DNA from 2 places in the Nonomuraea sp. NBC_00507 genome. Region 1 is predicted to be linked to the other one. Evidence: riboswitches for the same ligand, from Rfam matches in the RefSeq annotation. Region 1 holds a riboswitch; the other holds the start of a gene.
What was found. Region 1 has a riboswitch for cyclic di-AMP ahead of OHA25_RS22010 (hypothetical protein). Riboswitches for the same ligand answer to the same signal wherever they lie in the genome.

Region 1 (7,004 bases):
GAACAACTCCCCGGCCGCCTGCAGGATCCGCCTCCGCGTCTCCCTGGCCTTCTGCGTGCGTTTGCCGACCCTCTTGACATCCTCCATAGCTAGAGTTTAACTCTAGTTACGTTCGCTAGATAGCAACTCTAGAGAGGAACTACAGTGAAAGCGATCATCCGCACCACCCGCTTCACCGCCGACCCCGCCGCCACCGAAAAGGTGCTCGCCGCGCGGGCCGCCCTCATCGCCGCGCTCCGCGCCAAGATCTCCGGACCCTCGGAGGCCAAGCTGATCCGGGTCGACGAACGGACCTGGGTCGACATCTGGCGCTGGGATTCCCCGGCCGACCTTGAGGCCGCGGCCGAGCTCGCGCCCACGTTGCCGGAGGCGCGGGCCGCGTTCGCCGTGGCCAATGACCCGACGGCCGAATCGGGCGAGCTGGTCGACGAACGCTAGGTTCTCCGGGCCTGGCCCGGTGTCACCTGGCGCCGCCCCTGAGCTTGGCGATCAGTCCCAGGTCGTCCACGCAGTGTCCGAGGCCGAGCGCCACGGACTCCAGGGGCCGCTCCGCCCGGCGCACCGGCATGCACAAGGCGGTACGCATCCGCCGGCACAGCCCGCGCAGCAGCGCGCCACCCCCCACCAGCACCGCACCCCGTTCCCCGAGGTCGGCCACCAGTTCCGCCGGGCAGTCCTCCACGATCCCGACCGCCGCCCGCTCGATGGTCTCGACCGGCTGCCTGGTCGCCTCATAGATCAGTTGCACTGGGAGTGCCGCCGTGCGCTCCCTGCCGGTCTCCGCGTCCCTGCCGTGGACCAGCACCTGCCGGTCCAGAGGCTTCCACTCGGAGCCCGCGCGTCGCTTGGCCGCCTCCGCCTCGGCCTCGTCGATCAGCAGTCCGTGCTCGCGCTCGACCAGGCGGGCGATCGACCTGCTCATGGCATGGCCGCCGCCCGGCACCGTGCCAGAGGCGACCACGGCCCCGTAAGACAGCACCGCGATCCTGGCCGCGTCGCGCCCGATGTCGATGACCATCCACCCGGCGCAGTCCTTGACCGGCACGCCCGCGCCGAGCGCGGCCGCCAGCGCGTGCGGGATCAGCAGGATGTCCCGCGCCTCCGCCTCGAACGCCACGTCCCGCAGCGCCGCCCGGTCGATCCGCGTGCACCCGTCGGGCAGCGCCAGGACCACCCGCGGCCGGGCGAACGGATGCCCGTGCACTTTGCGGACGAAATACCGGATCAGACGCCGGGTGAGCTCACCGTCGGCCGGCAGCCCGTCGCTGATCGGCCAGCACGTCTCGCCGGGTACGTCGACGGCCGCCGCGCCGTACCCGAGGACCTTGCCCGTCTCGGCGTGGCGTGCGACGGCCGAGGGCTCGTCCAGCACGATGCCCTTGCCCTTGACGTAGATCCGGGTGCACGCGGCCCCGAGATCCATCGCCAGGTCATGGCCGAGGACGCTCATCGCCGCTCCGGGGGGTTGGCTATCATGTCGCTTCTGCTTCCCCGGTGCGTACCAACGCAATACCAGGAACGGTTCGTCTTTGCCCAAGGCACGGCCTCAGCCCCGGTTTCGCGCCATAACCGCCGCCGTGCGAAGCTGTGATTGTCCCCAACACCATGGAGGTCCTCATGGCGGATACACCGGAGCCGGAAAACAGCGAAACTCCCGAGGACGAGATGAAGCGCAAGTTCCGCGAGGCGCTGGAGCGCAAGCGCAACCAGCACGCGGGCTCGGGCGAGGGTGGCAGGGGCGGTGACCCATCGAAGATCCACGGGGCGCACGGTCCGGCTGCGAGTAAAAGATCGTTCAGGCGCAAGAGCGGCGGCTGAGACTGGGATTGCGAGGGGGTACGGCATGCCGTGCCCCCTCTTTCTATGCCGACCACTGCCCGATTCGTCCCTTTACATCCCTAGGTAGATCTTTCTACAGATTCATGATGATTTGTTTGCGTGTGTCCGGAATACGTGGTTAAAGTGTGGGCCATTACCTAGCCGAGTCCCGATAGATCGGGAACCGGGGACCCATCCCCTGGGGTGAATCCGGCCACGTGCCGGTAGGGCATCTCCACCGCCCGAACCCGTCAGCTAACCCGGTAGGCGTGATGGAGAGGACACCGCATTGATGTACGTACCCCCAGACAGCGTCGTGCCGGCCTCCGGTTGATCGGCCCTTTTCCCAGGCTCTTTTCGCGCTCCGCGTAGTAACCCCCGTTCGGCGTTCTGCCTTGCTACGCCCTTTTTTGGGGAGCGCGTGTCCCTGACCCCTCGCAAAGGACCTCACTGCCCCATGTCTGCACGTTTTGGCCTGCGTTCCTGCGCCCTGTTCGCCACCTCCGCCACCACCGTTGTGGCCATCGCCTGCACGGCGGCCCACGCCGATTCCGACACCGAAGAGAAGATCCTGCTCAAGGGCTCTACCACGGCGTCCTATTACTGGGACGACGGATCCGGCCGCAACGGTGACACGGGCATGCCCGCCAGCGGCAAGCCCATGCAGAAAGGTCTGGCCGCCAGTCCGAGCTGGCCGCTGCTGACCGAGGGATATGTGGTCTACAAGGGCAAGAAGCTCCCCTTCTTCGTCGGTGACCGCGGCCCGGGCGTGCCCTCCAACCGTGGCATCATGCTCGACTTGGACGCCAAGACCTTCGCGGAGCTGACCGGCGGCAGGTTCAACCCCAATACGCTCAGCGTGGAGGGCGTCGGCGGCCAGGGTCACATCAAGATCGACTACGTCATCACGAAGTGGGGCGACGGCGTCGGCAAGAAGAACTACCCGGTCCCCTTCTCCACCGGCGCCTGGGGCAGGAAGGACACTAACCCAGCCAAGCCTCCGAAGGTGGTGGCAGAGGAGGAGCCTGCCGAGGTCAAGACCCCCGAGGCCAAGTCCGCCGAGGTCGAGCCCGTCGAGGAGCCCGCCGGTGGCAAGGCGGTCGCGGCTCCGGTTGGGCACCCCGTCACGCCCAAGACCGAGGTGGAGGAGTCGAGCGCCGTGAGCGGCGTCCTCCTCACGGGCGCGCTGGCCATGGCCGGGGGCGGCGTGGTGCTCGGTCACAAGCGCCTGCGCAGACTTATCAAGCGCTGACTTTACGAGACGGAGACCAGAATGTCATTCTGGTCTCCGTGACCATGCGCGCAGCCGTCAACGGCATCAACATCGCCTACGAGACCTTCGGCTCACCGGCAGGACGACCCCTGCTCCTCATCATGGGGCTAGGCGCCCAGCTCATCCACTGGGACGAGGGGCTCTGCCGGCTCCTGGCGGAGCAGGGACACCACGTCGTACGGTTCGACAACCGCGACGCCGGCCTGTCCACGCACTTCCACGACCAGGGTGTCCCCCCAGCGGGGACGCCTGCGCCGTACCTGCTCGACGACCTGGCCGACGACGCCGCCGGCCTCATGGAGGCACTCGGCTGGCCCGCCGCCCATGTGGTCGGTGCATCGATGGGCGGGATGATCGCCCAGGCCCTGGCCATCCGGCATCCTGGACGGGTGCTGACCCTGACCTCGATCATGTCGACCCCGGGCCCCGAGGTCGCCCCACCGACCGCGGCGGCGGCCGAGGTGCTGATGGCCACGCCGCCGGCCGACCGTGACGGCGTGCTGGAGCAGGCGCTGCGCACCTGGTCCGTCATCGGCTCGCCCGGCTACGACCTGGACCGCGAGCGGATCATCGAGATGGCCGGGATGGCCTACGACCGGTGCTTCGATCCTGCGGGCACGGCCAGGCAACTGGCCGCCATCATGGCCTCGGGCGGCCGGACGGAGCTGCTCGCCCAGGTGAAGGTGCCCACTCTGGTCCTGCACGGCGAGGCGGACCAGCTCATCCCCGTGGCGGGCGGTCAGGCCACGGCGGCGGCCATCCCCGGTGCCAGGCTGGTGACCTATCCCGGCATGGGCCACGACCTGCCACGTCCCCTCTGGGCCGACATCGTCACCGAGATCACCAAGCTCACCAGCGCCTGAACGCCCGGCGGCGGCCCGCACCGGCCTGCGGGCCGCTCAGGCCGACTTCTCGCGGCACCGGATTATCTCGACGATGTTCTGCTCGGCCCACTCGGCCACCGCTGAGATCGGTTCGTGCAGCGAGCGCCCGAGATCCGTCAGCGTGTACTCGACCCGCGGCGGCACCTCGGCGAACACCTCCCGCGTGACGAGCCCGTCCTGCTCCATGGCCCGCAACGTCTGCGTCAGCACCTTGGGTGTGACCCCGCCGATCTGTGCCCGCAGCTGGGTGAATCGCATCGGCCCGCCGATGAGGCTGAGCACGACCAGCACCGACCATTTGTCGCCGATCCGATCCAGAACCACCCGAGTCGGGCAATTCATATCGAAGACATCGCCGATATCCATAAGGTACTTATAGCACGATGAAGTAACCAGTATCCAATGGATACTCTTGCTGCCATGAAGATCCTTCTCTTTGGCGCGACCGGCATGATCGGCCAGCGCATCGCCGCAGAGCTCACCGACCGCGGGCACGAGGTGACCGGCGTCAGCCGCTCGGGTCCCGTCAAGGGCGACGTTCACGACTCCGCCACTCTGGCCAAGGGCTATGACGCCGTCGTCTCCGCCATCAGCCCGCCGCGCGACGGCACCGAGCCGGAACCGCCCTTCGTCGCCGCCTATCGCGCGCTGATCGACGGCGTGCGCGTGGCCGGCGTGCGCCGCCTGATCGCCGTCGGCGGCGCCGGCAGCCTCCAGGTCGCCCCCGGGGTCGACCTGGTCGACACGCCCGAGTTCCCGGAGATCTACAAGAAAGAGGCGCTGGCCGCGCGTGCCGTGCTGCGCCTCTTCCGCGAGGTGGAGGACCTGGACTGGACGTACATCTCGCCGGCCGCCGAGATCGCGCCCGGCGAGCGCACCGGGGTCTACCGCATCGGCGGCGACCAGCTGCTGGTGGACGAGAAGGGCCGCAGCTTCATCAGCGCCGAGGACTACGCGGTCGCCGTCGCGGACGAGCTGGAGAACGGCGCACATCCGCGCCGGCGCATCACGGTGGCCTACTGAACGGAGGCGTACTGAACGGTGGCCTACTGAGCGGCGTCCTCCGGCAGCAGCGCCTTCTCGTCGGGCTTGTGGACGAGCACGTTGTCCACATACGACTTCACGGCCGCCTCCAGCCCGACGTCCGCGCCCGCCTGCTCCGACAGATACCAGCGGTGGTCCAGAATCTCGTGGAACAGCTGCGCGGGCTCCAGCTTCCCGCGCAGCCCCGCGGGAATGGCCTCGACCGTCGGCTGGAACACCTCCGCCAGCCACTTGTGCGCCACGATGGCCTCGTCCTCGTGCCGCAGCCCCTTGGCCACCCGGAACCCGTCGAGGTCGTTGAGCAGCCGCCGCGCCTGGTTCTCCTCCACGTCGAGCCCGGTCAGCCGGAGCAACCGCCGCTGGTGGTGCCCGGCGTCGACGACCTTGGGCCGCACGATGAGCCGCCCGGTGCCGACCTTGCGCCGCACCATCATCTCGGCCACGTCGAAGCCCAGCAGGTTGAGCCGCCTGATCCGCTGCTCCACGCGGTGCCAGTCCACCTCCTCGATGATCTCGCTCTCGTTGATCTCGTCCCACAGGCGGTGGTAGCGGGTGACGACGTCCTCGGCGGTCTCCATGGGGTCGATGGACGGGTGCAGCAGCCCACCCGCCTCCAGGTCGAGCATCTCGCCGAAGATGTTGGTGTGCGCCGCGTCGATGTCGGCCAGCCGCTGGCCGTTGCTGATCATCGGGTGCATCTCGCCGGTCTCGGCGTCCACCAGGTACGCCGCGAACGCCCCCGCGTCTCTGCGGAACAGGATGTTGGACAGCGAGCAGTCGCCCCAGTAGAAGCCGTTCAGGTGGAGCCGCACCAGGAGCACGGCCAGGGCGTCGAGCAGCCGGGTGAGCGTGTCGGGGCGTAGCGTGCCCGACATGACGGCGCGGTAGGGCAGCGAGAACTGCAGGTGCCTGGTGATCAGCGCCGCGTCCAGGTCGTGCTCGCGGCCGGTGACGTACGCGACCGGCTCCACGGCCGGTGCGTCGAGCCGGGCCAGGTCCCACAACAACTGGTATTCGCGCTTGGCGTAGCGCTCACTGATCTCCTTGATCGCGTACACCTTGCCCGAGAGCCGGGCGAAGCGCACCACGTGCCGCGAGATGCCGCGCGGGAGATCGACGAGATGGTGCTGCGGCCAGTCAGCGAGTGGAACGTCCCAGGGGAGGCGAATGAGGTCGGGGTCACCGAGCGCGCCAGTCATCTGCAGGGGCATTTGCTCAGGATAAGGTGCACCGGTGGACGAGTTTCTCAAGTGGTACTTTTCCGACCGTCCCGTCGTCGCCAGCTTCCTGGGAGCCGACGGCTACGATCACACCCTCGGCGATTTCACCGCCTCCGCCTGGACCGCCCGCGAGAAGGAAGAGGTCCGCTGGCTCGAGCGCCTGTCGGCGACCGAGGCCGCCTCGCCCGACGACGCGATCGACAGAGACCTTGTCCTCTCGCAGCTGAGAGGCTCCATCGCGCTGGCGTCCTGGCCCGAGTGGCGCCGCGACCCCGCCGCCTACCTCTCGTCGATCTTCGGCTCCATGTACACGCCGTTCCAGCGGCGCCTCAAGCCCGAGCCCGAGCTGGTGTCGTCCGCGATCTCCCGGTTAGCGGAGGTTCCTGCCGTGCTGGCGGCCTGCCGGGCGAACCTCGACCCCGACCTGGCGGCGCCGCTGCTGATCCAGCGAGGTCTCGGCCAGGCCCGCACCGGCCGCAACTTCCTCACCAGGACGATCCCGGGCATGGTGGAGGACTCCGACCTGCGGGCCGAGCTGGCGGCCGCAGCCGAGCCGGCCGCCGAGGCGTTCGACCGGCTTGTCGCGTTCCTCGAGTCCTTCCAGTGCGGTGGCACCTGGCGGATGGGGGAGCGGCTCTACTCCACGCTGCTGCGCGAGCGCGAGCTCCTCGGGTACGGCGCCGCCGAGCTGCACGAGAAGGGCAAGAGCGCCTGGGCCGAGCTGGACGCCAGGATGCGGGAGGTGGCGGTCCGGGTCAACGGGAG
Region 2 (7,004 bases), 5.9 Mb from region 1:
TCAACCGCCTAAGGCCCGGAACGACCCTTGCATGAAACGTGGCGAGGTCCGCGATACATCGGATGTGTCTTCGTTCCTGGCGGCCAGGGGCCGAGGAGATCGGCCCCTGGCTCGCTGGTCACGAGTAGTACTCGTAGTGGACGTTGGTCTTGGTCTTGGTGTTGAAGTCGATCCCGCCGTCGAGGTAGCGGGTCCACAGCCGGGCGAGTTTCGCCGATCGTACGGTGCACCCGGCCCAGCGGACCGCCTTGGGACGGATGCTGCCGACGTAGTCGTAGCAGGCTCCGACCTTGGTGCCGTTGACCCAGAGCCGGGCGTTCAGGCTGACGTCATAGAGCCTCGTGCGGGAGACGTTCTTGATCCGCACCTTGATGCGGCAGGTGTCCTCGCACTTACCGAAGTAGATCTTGTAGTCGAGCAGATGCGGACGAGCCGTCGTCCCCGTCTCGGACGCCGACGCCGGCGTCGCGAGGACCCCGGTCGCGACGGTAGCCGCTAAGAGCACGCCGACAAGACGCTTGGTCATGTTTCCCCCATGGCCATGAACCGCCGCTTCCCCCGTTGAAAGCGGCACACCCTTCCTGATTAACCATCAGGAAAGTGCACAGGTCAACATTTATTGGCGTATATCCCGCGAGTCCTGGCCGTTGAGGATGCCGGGGAACCGCGCTCGAATGTGCCCGCTCCGTCGCCCGGGGTAAAGCGCGCTCCAACAGCCAAGGTCCCGGAACGGCGGGACAAGCGGCGGGGAAAGAGGCGGTTGCGACGCCCGATACGGGCCACTGGTTCGGAAGCGATCGGCCAAGAATCTTTGGATCGTCCGATGCGGGGTGGCTCGCGACTCGGAGGCCTCCACGACCTTACTTTCTGTCGTGGCTCTTATCCCTATGTGATCGAGAGGAACTTCCATGCTTCGTGGCATGCTCGCGGCCGGCCTCACGCTGGCCGCTACCAGTCTCGTCATGGCCGTCGGCCCAGCCGCTCAGGCCGACCGCAGGGCCCCGTACGCGCGAGCCCTGGCGACCGTCGACGCCGGCGGCACGCTCATCAGCGGCAAGAACGTCATCAGGTCATGGCGGGCCGGCCTCGGGCGGTACTGCGTCCAGGTCTCCCACCATGTGGACGTGAACGACGCGCTGATGCAGGTCTCCTCCCGCCAGGCGCTGCGGCTCGCCCACGTCGTCTACGGGAGCACGTCGCCGGTCTACGGGAGCACGTCGCCGGTCTACAGGAACGATTCGCCGGTCTACAGGAACACGTCGGCGGACCACAGGAACGATTCGGCCGACTACAGGAACGATTCGTCGGTCTACCGGAACCCGTCGCCAGGTCACCGGAACGGGTCGCCGGTCTACCGGAACCCGGGCCACCGCAACGGGTGGCACAAGCACGGATGGCCGGGCCACCGTCACCCGTCGCCGGTCTACGGCAGCCCGTGGGCGACCTGCGGCCAGCACAACACCGTCACCGTCAACGTCTACAACCCCAGCACCGGCCATCTCGCCGACGGCGGCTTCGACCTCGTCATCGCCTGACCAGAAAGGAACACTGAGATGAAAAGCATCAAGCGCGTCTGCACACTCACGCTCGCCGCGACCGCCATCCTGGCGCCGGCCCCCGCCCTCGCGGACATTCCGCACGGCCACGGCCACGGCTACGGCTACACCCAGGCCTCGGCCGTGGTGTCGGCGGACGGGTCGATCATCAGGAGCAGGAACATCGTCGACGTCTGGCGAGCGTACCGAGGCACCTACTGTGTCGTCGTGGAGCCCGGCGTCGACCTGGACGGTGCGGAGGAGCTCTACGCCCGGGCAGTGGGCCGACACTGGTCCCCCCGCTCGCTGTCCGTGCAGCGCGGGTCCCGTGCGTGCGGCGGTGACTGGCACAACACCATCGCCGTCCGCAGCCAAGCCTCCTACGGATACCCGGCCGACGCCGCGTTCTACCTAAGAGTCTCCTGAGATTCTCCGCTGCCGCCTCGGCTCCCGGCCGGTCGATTCGTACCAGCCGGGAGCCGGGGCGTGTTCGGGCTCAGCCGCCCGGCTGGATCAGGCCCGACTCGTACGCCGCTATGACCGCCTGCACCCGATCCCTGACCGCCAGCTTGGCGAACACGTTGCTGACGTGGGTCTTCACCGTGTGCTCGCTGACGACGAACGCCGCGGCGATCTCCGCATTGGACAGGCCGCGACCGAGCAACATCAGCGTCTCCCGCTCCCGGGTGGTGAGGAGGTCGAGCCCGACGGGTCGTCTCCTGGGCCGCTTGGACACCATGTCGTCGATCAGCCGCCGGGTCACGGCCGGTGCGAGCAGCGACTCCCCGGCGGCCACCACCCGGACGGCATGCACCAGGTCGTCCCTGCGCACGTCCTTCAGCAGAAAGCCGCTCGCCCCGGCGTGGAGGGCGTCGTAGACGTAGTCGTCCTGGTCGAAAGTGGTCAGCATCAGGACGCGGGTGTCCGTCTCCGCGCACACGACCCGGGCGGCGTCGATGCCGTCCATGTGCGGCATCCGGATGTCGAGGAGGAGCACCTGGGGCTGGTGGGCGCGTACCACGTTGATCGTCATCGGGCCACCTCCGCGTGCCCGCGCGGGAGCCGTACCGAGACCTGGAAACCCCGGCCCGAAGGCGCGGGCCCGAACATGGCGTCCCCGCCGCCCGCCGCCGCCCGCTCCCTGATGCCGATCAGCCCTTGGCCGCCCGCGTCGGCCGGCCCCGGGCCGTGGCCGTCATCGGTGACGGTGACCCGCAGCGCGTCGCGCTCCCACGCGAGGTGAACCTCCGCCGAGCCGGCGCCGGCGTGCTTGACGACGTTGGTGAGCGACTCCTGGATGATCCGGTACGCGGCGACCTCGACGTCGTGCGACAGCTCGAGCGGCGTCTCTGCCGCTGGCGGCGATCGCCTCGAAAGCCGCCTCCGCACGCTCCGGCCGGGTGCGTACGGCGAGCGGGCCGGACTCCGCCTGGACCACCATGAGACTGACCGCGTGGGCGAGGATGTCGTGCATGTCCCGGGCGATCCTCGCCCGCTCGTGCTGGGCCGCCCGCTCGGCTGCCAGTTCTTGCTCCTTTTCCAGCCGCATCGCCCGCTCCCGCAGCGCGAGCGACTGCTGCCGGGTCAAGGCCGCCACCCGGCCCAGGGGTGCCCTCTTTCGACGCGCCCGAGTGAAAGCGCTCTGACAAACCCCGGCGATGGGTGGGAGTAGGTAAAGGATTTCGCCCCGATCGCCTATCTCATAGGGCATTCTGTTGCCTGCTCCCCATCGGGGTTTGCATCTTTCTATGCCGTTCGCTTACGTTAGAGGACTCAGGGCGTACGCCTGGCAGTGCCGCGTAACGTCCTCCGTATTGCCGAGACCGCGTCTCATCGGCATGGACATTCGAGTCCGTGACCATGACGCGGCCGCCGAATTCGCAATCTGCGGAACCGGGGACCCACTTCATCTGGGGTGAATCGGCGCGCTCGACACGAGCGCCCCGTAGGGCACTTCCACGCCCGAACCCGTCAGCTAACCCGGTAGGCGGCATGGAAGCTAGGAGCATTTTTCACCCATGGCCAAGAACGTCTTCGCTCGTGCCCTGACGTCCGCAAGCCTCTCCCTGGTCGCCGCCGGGATGGCCGCGACGGTCGTCGCCGGATCCCCGGCCTTCGCCGCCGACCAGCAGTCCACGCAACCCGCGCGGTCCAACCTCCCCGCCTCCCAGGCCATCCCGCAGAAGGGCGCCGGCCAGGTGAGCGCCGACACCGTACTGAAGATCGCCGAGTCGCAGATCGGCGTGAGCGAGAACGCCGCCGGCGGCGGCACCCCGTTCCACAGCTGGTACATGTCCTCCCCGCGGGCAGCCGAGACCGTCGCCCGCGACGGCGGCAGCCTGCAGGCCTACGCCAACGCCCCGTGGTGCGCCATGTTCATCTCCTGGGTCGGCGAGCAGGCCGGCGCCCGCCCCACGATGGGCTGGGACGCCTACACCGTCAGCTACGCCAAGTGGTTCCAGGCCAACAAGCACTGGGGCACCGAGGCCAAGCCCGGCGCCGTCGTCTTCTACGACTGGAACGGCCAGGGCACCGACGGCATCGACCACGTCGGCATGGTCAAGAAGGACAACGGCGACGGCACCATCACCGCGATCGAGGGCAACACCGGAAACGGCAAGGTCGAGCAGCGCATCCGGCCCAAGGCCCACGTCGTGGGCTACGGCTACCCCGAGTACAAGGCCTGACCCCAAGGCAGGTCGCCAGAAAATAACGGGTGGTGCAGGACAGGGTCCTGCACCACCCGTCGCATGTGTGCCTGCCTATCAATGCGCGCAAGATCGGTGTTGTCATCGGCTCGTAAGATTCGCGCCCGCGGCCTGGGCCTATCCTCACGACGTGGGCAGAATTCGTGTGATGGCCGTCCTCGTGGCGGCGGGGTTGTTGATCGCCGGGTGCGGCGGGGCCGTTGAGACGGTCCGGGGTGATGCGCCCGTGTCGGCGACCGTGGCGACGGCCACCCCGGCTCCCGCGACCACGGCATCTGGCACGCCCGGTGCGTCCGGTGACGCGCGGGTTCCCGACGCCTTGAAGTTCACCGCCACCACACTGGGCGGGCAGACCTTCGACGGTGCGAGCCTGGCGGGCAAGCCGGTCGTGTTCTGGTTCTGGGCGCCGTGGTGTCCCAAGTGCCAGTCGGAGGCGCCGGCCGTCAAGGCGGCTGCCAAGAAGTACGCCGACGTCGCGTTCGTGGGGGTCGCCGGCCTGGACAGTGAGGCGGCGATGAAGGACTTCGTCCGGCGTACCGGGACCGGCGACCTCGCCCACCTGTCGGATGAGAAGGGCGTGGTGTGGACCCGGCTCGGGATCACCCAGCAGTCCACGTTCGTGTTCATGAAACCGGACGGAACAACCGCGAAAGCCTCCGGCCCGCTCGACTCCGATGAGCTCGATAGCCTTGTCGCCAAGCTGCTCGCCGCCTGACGCCGCGCCGCGGCCGAGCCGGAGCCGGACATGATCGGTGACGTGCCGTTGGCGCTGGCCCTGGCCGCGGGCCTGGTGGCGGCGTTCAATCCCTGCGGGTTCGCGCTGCTGCCCGCGTACCTGACCATGCTCGTGGCCGACGACGACACCCGCCCGGCGGGCGGCGTGTCGTCGCGCGGGCCGGTGGCGCGCGCTCTGCTGCTCGGGGCGGCCATGACCGCGGGATTCGTCACGGTTTTCGGGGTGTTCGGCCTGGTGGTGACCCCGCTGGCGGTGTCGGTGGGCCAATACCTGCCGTGGGTGACGATCCTCATCGGCCTGGCCCTGACCGGGCTCGGCGTATGGCTGCTGAGCGGGCGGGAGCTGCTGATCCGCACGCCCCGGCTGGCCACCGGCCGTCCCATCGCCTCGCTTCCCTCGCTGTACGGATACGGCCTGAGCTACGCCGTGGCCTCGCTGTCGTGCACCATCGGCCCGTTCCTCGCGGTGACCTCCGCCTCGCTGGCCGCCGGCGGGATACTGGGCGGCCTGATGGTCTTCGTCGCCTACGGGATCGGCATGGGCCTGGTGGTCTCCGCGCTGTCGCTGGCGGTGGCGCTGGCCCGCTCGGCCGTGGTCGCCCGTACCCGGGCCGTGCTGCCGTACGTGTCGCGCATCAGCGGCGGACTGCTGATCCCGGCCGGCCTGTACGTCGCCTACTACGGCTGGTACGAGCTGCGCGTCTTCGCGGGCGCCTCCCCCCGCGACGCGATCGTCGACGCCGCGACCGCCGTGCAGGGCGCCCTCGCGCGGTGGCTGGAATCCCTCGGCGTGGCCTGGGTCGCTGTCATCCTCGCGGTGCTCGGCGCAGTCGCTCTGGCCGCTCGCCTGGCACGGCGCAACGCGCACCGCTCCGAAGACTAAAAGCGTTCGCCGGCGCTCGTCAGCGCTGGTCGACCAGGACCTCGATGCTGTAGTCCTGGGCGCGATAGCAGTGGTCGCCGTGCTCCACGGCTTTGCCCCCGGAGTCGAAGGCGGTGCGTGTCATCGTCAGGACGGGCTCGGCGGGCTCGAGCCGGAGGTGGTGCCGCTCCGACGAGGTCGGAGGGCGGGCTCCGATCGACTGAGCGGCGACGACGGGGCGCACCCCGCGTTCGCGCAACAGCGCGTACAGGCCTGATTCCTGCAGATCCTCCCGGCTGATGTCGTAGTGCGCGGGAGGCAGCCAGTTGCGCATGATGGCCAGCGGCCGGTTGCCGGAGAACCGCAGCCGGACGAATGAGAGCAGCTCGGTCTCGGCCGGGAGGTCGAGCGCGGTGGCCACGCGTTCGTCACGCACCAGCTCGTGCCGCAGGACGCTCGTCGAGGGCTGCCCGCCGGCACGGGTGAGGTCGTCGAAAAGGCTGGTGAGGTCGGCACGCCGGTGCACCTTGGGGTTGGCCACCGTGGTGCCGATCCCGCGCCGGCGCAGCACGAGCCCGCGGTCGACGAGCTCTTGGATGGCCTGGCGCACTGTCGGGCGCGCCAGGCTGAGCCGCTCGGCCAGGGCGAGCTCGTTCTCCAGCTGGTCGCCCGGCTGGAGCCGGCCGCTGGCGATCGCCGTGCGGAGCTGCTCGGCGAGCTGGTGGTAGAGGGGCACGGGGGAAGAGCGATCGAGCGTCACACCCACTTGAACGGCCACGAGGCGAGTGTACCTCTGTTCATGTATATGACGTTACGCAATGATGTCAGGACAAAGTCTTGACTCGATCCGTGTTAACAGGGCAGGCTTCAACCACATCGCCCATGGCCTGACCAGGCCTGGGGTAGGGCGAGTGACGACCCAACGACGTGAATGGACAGGACGCGCATGCGCATCGGGCTCGCGGGCGTCGGAAGGATAGGCGCCTTCCACGCCAAGACTCTGGCCGCTCTCGACTACGTCGACGAGCTGGTCGTGACGGACGCCGACACCGGGGCCGCCGAGCGCGTCGCAGCCGAGCTCGGCCTCGACGTGGCCCCGGACGCCGAGGCGCTGCTGGCCTCGGGCGTCGACGGATTCGTGATCGCCACCGCCACGCCGGGGCA

Region 2: it holds a riboswitch for cyclic di-AMP, as region 1 does, so the genes downstream of both, OHA25_RS49420 (CHAP domain-containing protein) here and OHA25_RS22010 (hypothetical protein) in region 1, are expected to answer to the same signal.

Annotation. Positions count from the first base shown of each region.
Region 1 is NZ_CP107853.1:4,432,941-4,439,944, forward strand. Features, by position in the region: gene OHA25_RS21990 (TetR/AcrR family transcriptional regulator) at 1-87, opposite strand, end outside; gene OHA25_RS21995 (hypothetical protein) at 145-438, shown strand; gene OHA25_RS22000 (rod shape-determining protein) at 461-1,450, opposite strand; gene OHA25_RS22005 (DUF5302 domain-containing protein) at 1,618-1,818, shown strand; cyclic di-AMP (ydaO/yuaA leader) riboswitch at 1,969-2,103, shown strand; gene OHA25_RS22010 (hypothetical protein) at 2,276-3,070, shown strand; gene OHA25_RS22015 (alpha/beta fold hydrolase) at 3,115-3,954, shown strand; gene OHA25_RS22020 (winged helix-turn-helix transcriptional regulator) at 3,991-4,299, opposite strand; gene OHA25_RS22025 (NAD(P)-dependent oxidoreductase) at 4,396-4,998, shown strand; gene OHA25_RS22030 (DUF4032 domain-containing protein) at 5,022-6,230, opposite strand; gene OHA25_RS22035 (DUF885 domain-containing protein) at 6,253-7,004, shown strand, end outside.
Region 2 is NZ_CP107853.1:10,303,854-10,310,857, reverse strand. Features, by position in the region: gene OHA25_RS49450 (hypothetical protein) at 119-526, opposite strand; gene OHA25_RS49445 (hypothetical protein) at 921-1,535, shown strand; gene OHA25_RS49440 (hypothetical protein) at 1,554-1,961, shown strand; gene OHA25_RS49435 (response regulator transcription factor) at 2,032-2,568, opposite strand; gene OHA25_RS49430 (sensor histidine kinase) at 2,565-2,924, opposite strand; partial or broken gene OHA25_RS49425 (hypothetical protein) at 2,932-2,976, opposite strand; cyclic di-AMP (ydaO/yuaA leader) riboswitch at 3,396-3,540, shown strand; gene OHA25_RS49420 (CHAP domain-containing protein) at 3,554-4,222, shown strand; gene OHA25_RS49415 (redoxin domain-containing protein) at 4,374-4,958, shown strand; gene OHA25_RS49410 (cytochrome c biogenesis CcdA family protein) at 4,989-5,861, shown strand; gene OHA25_RS49405 (GntR family transcriptional regulator) at 5,881-6,618, opposite strand; gene OHA25_RS49400 (Gfo/Idh/MocA family protein) at 6,787-7,004, shown strand, end outside.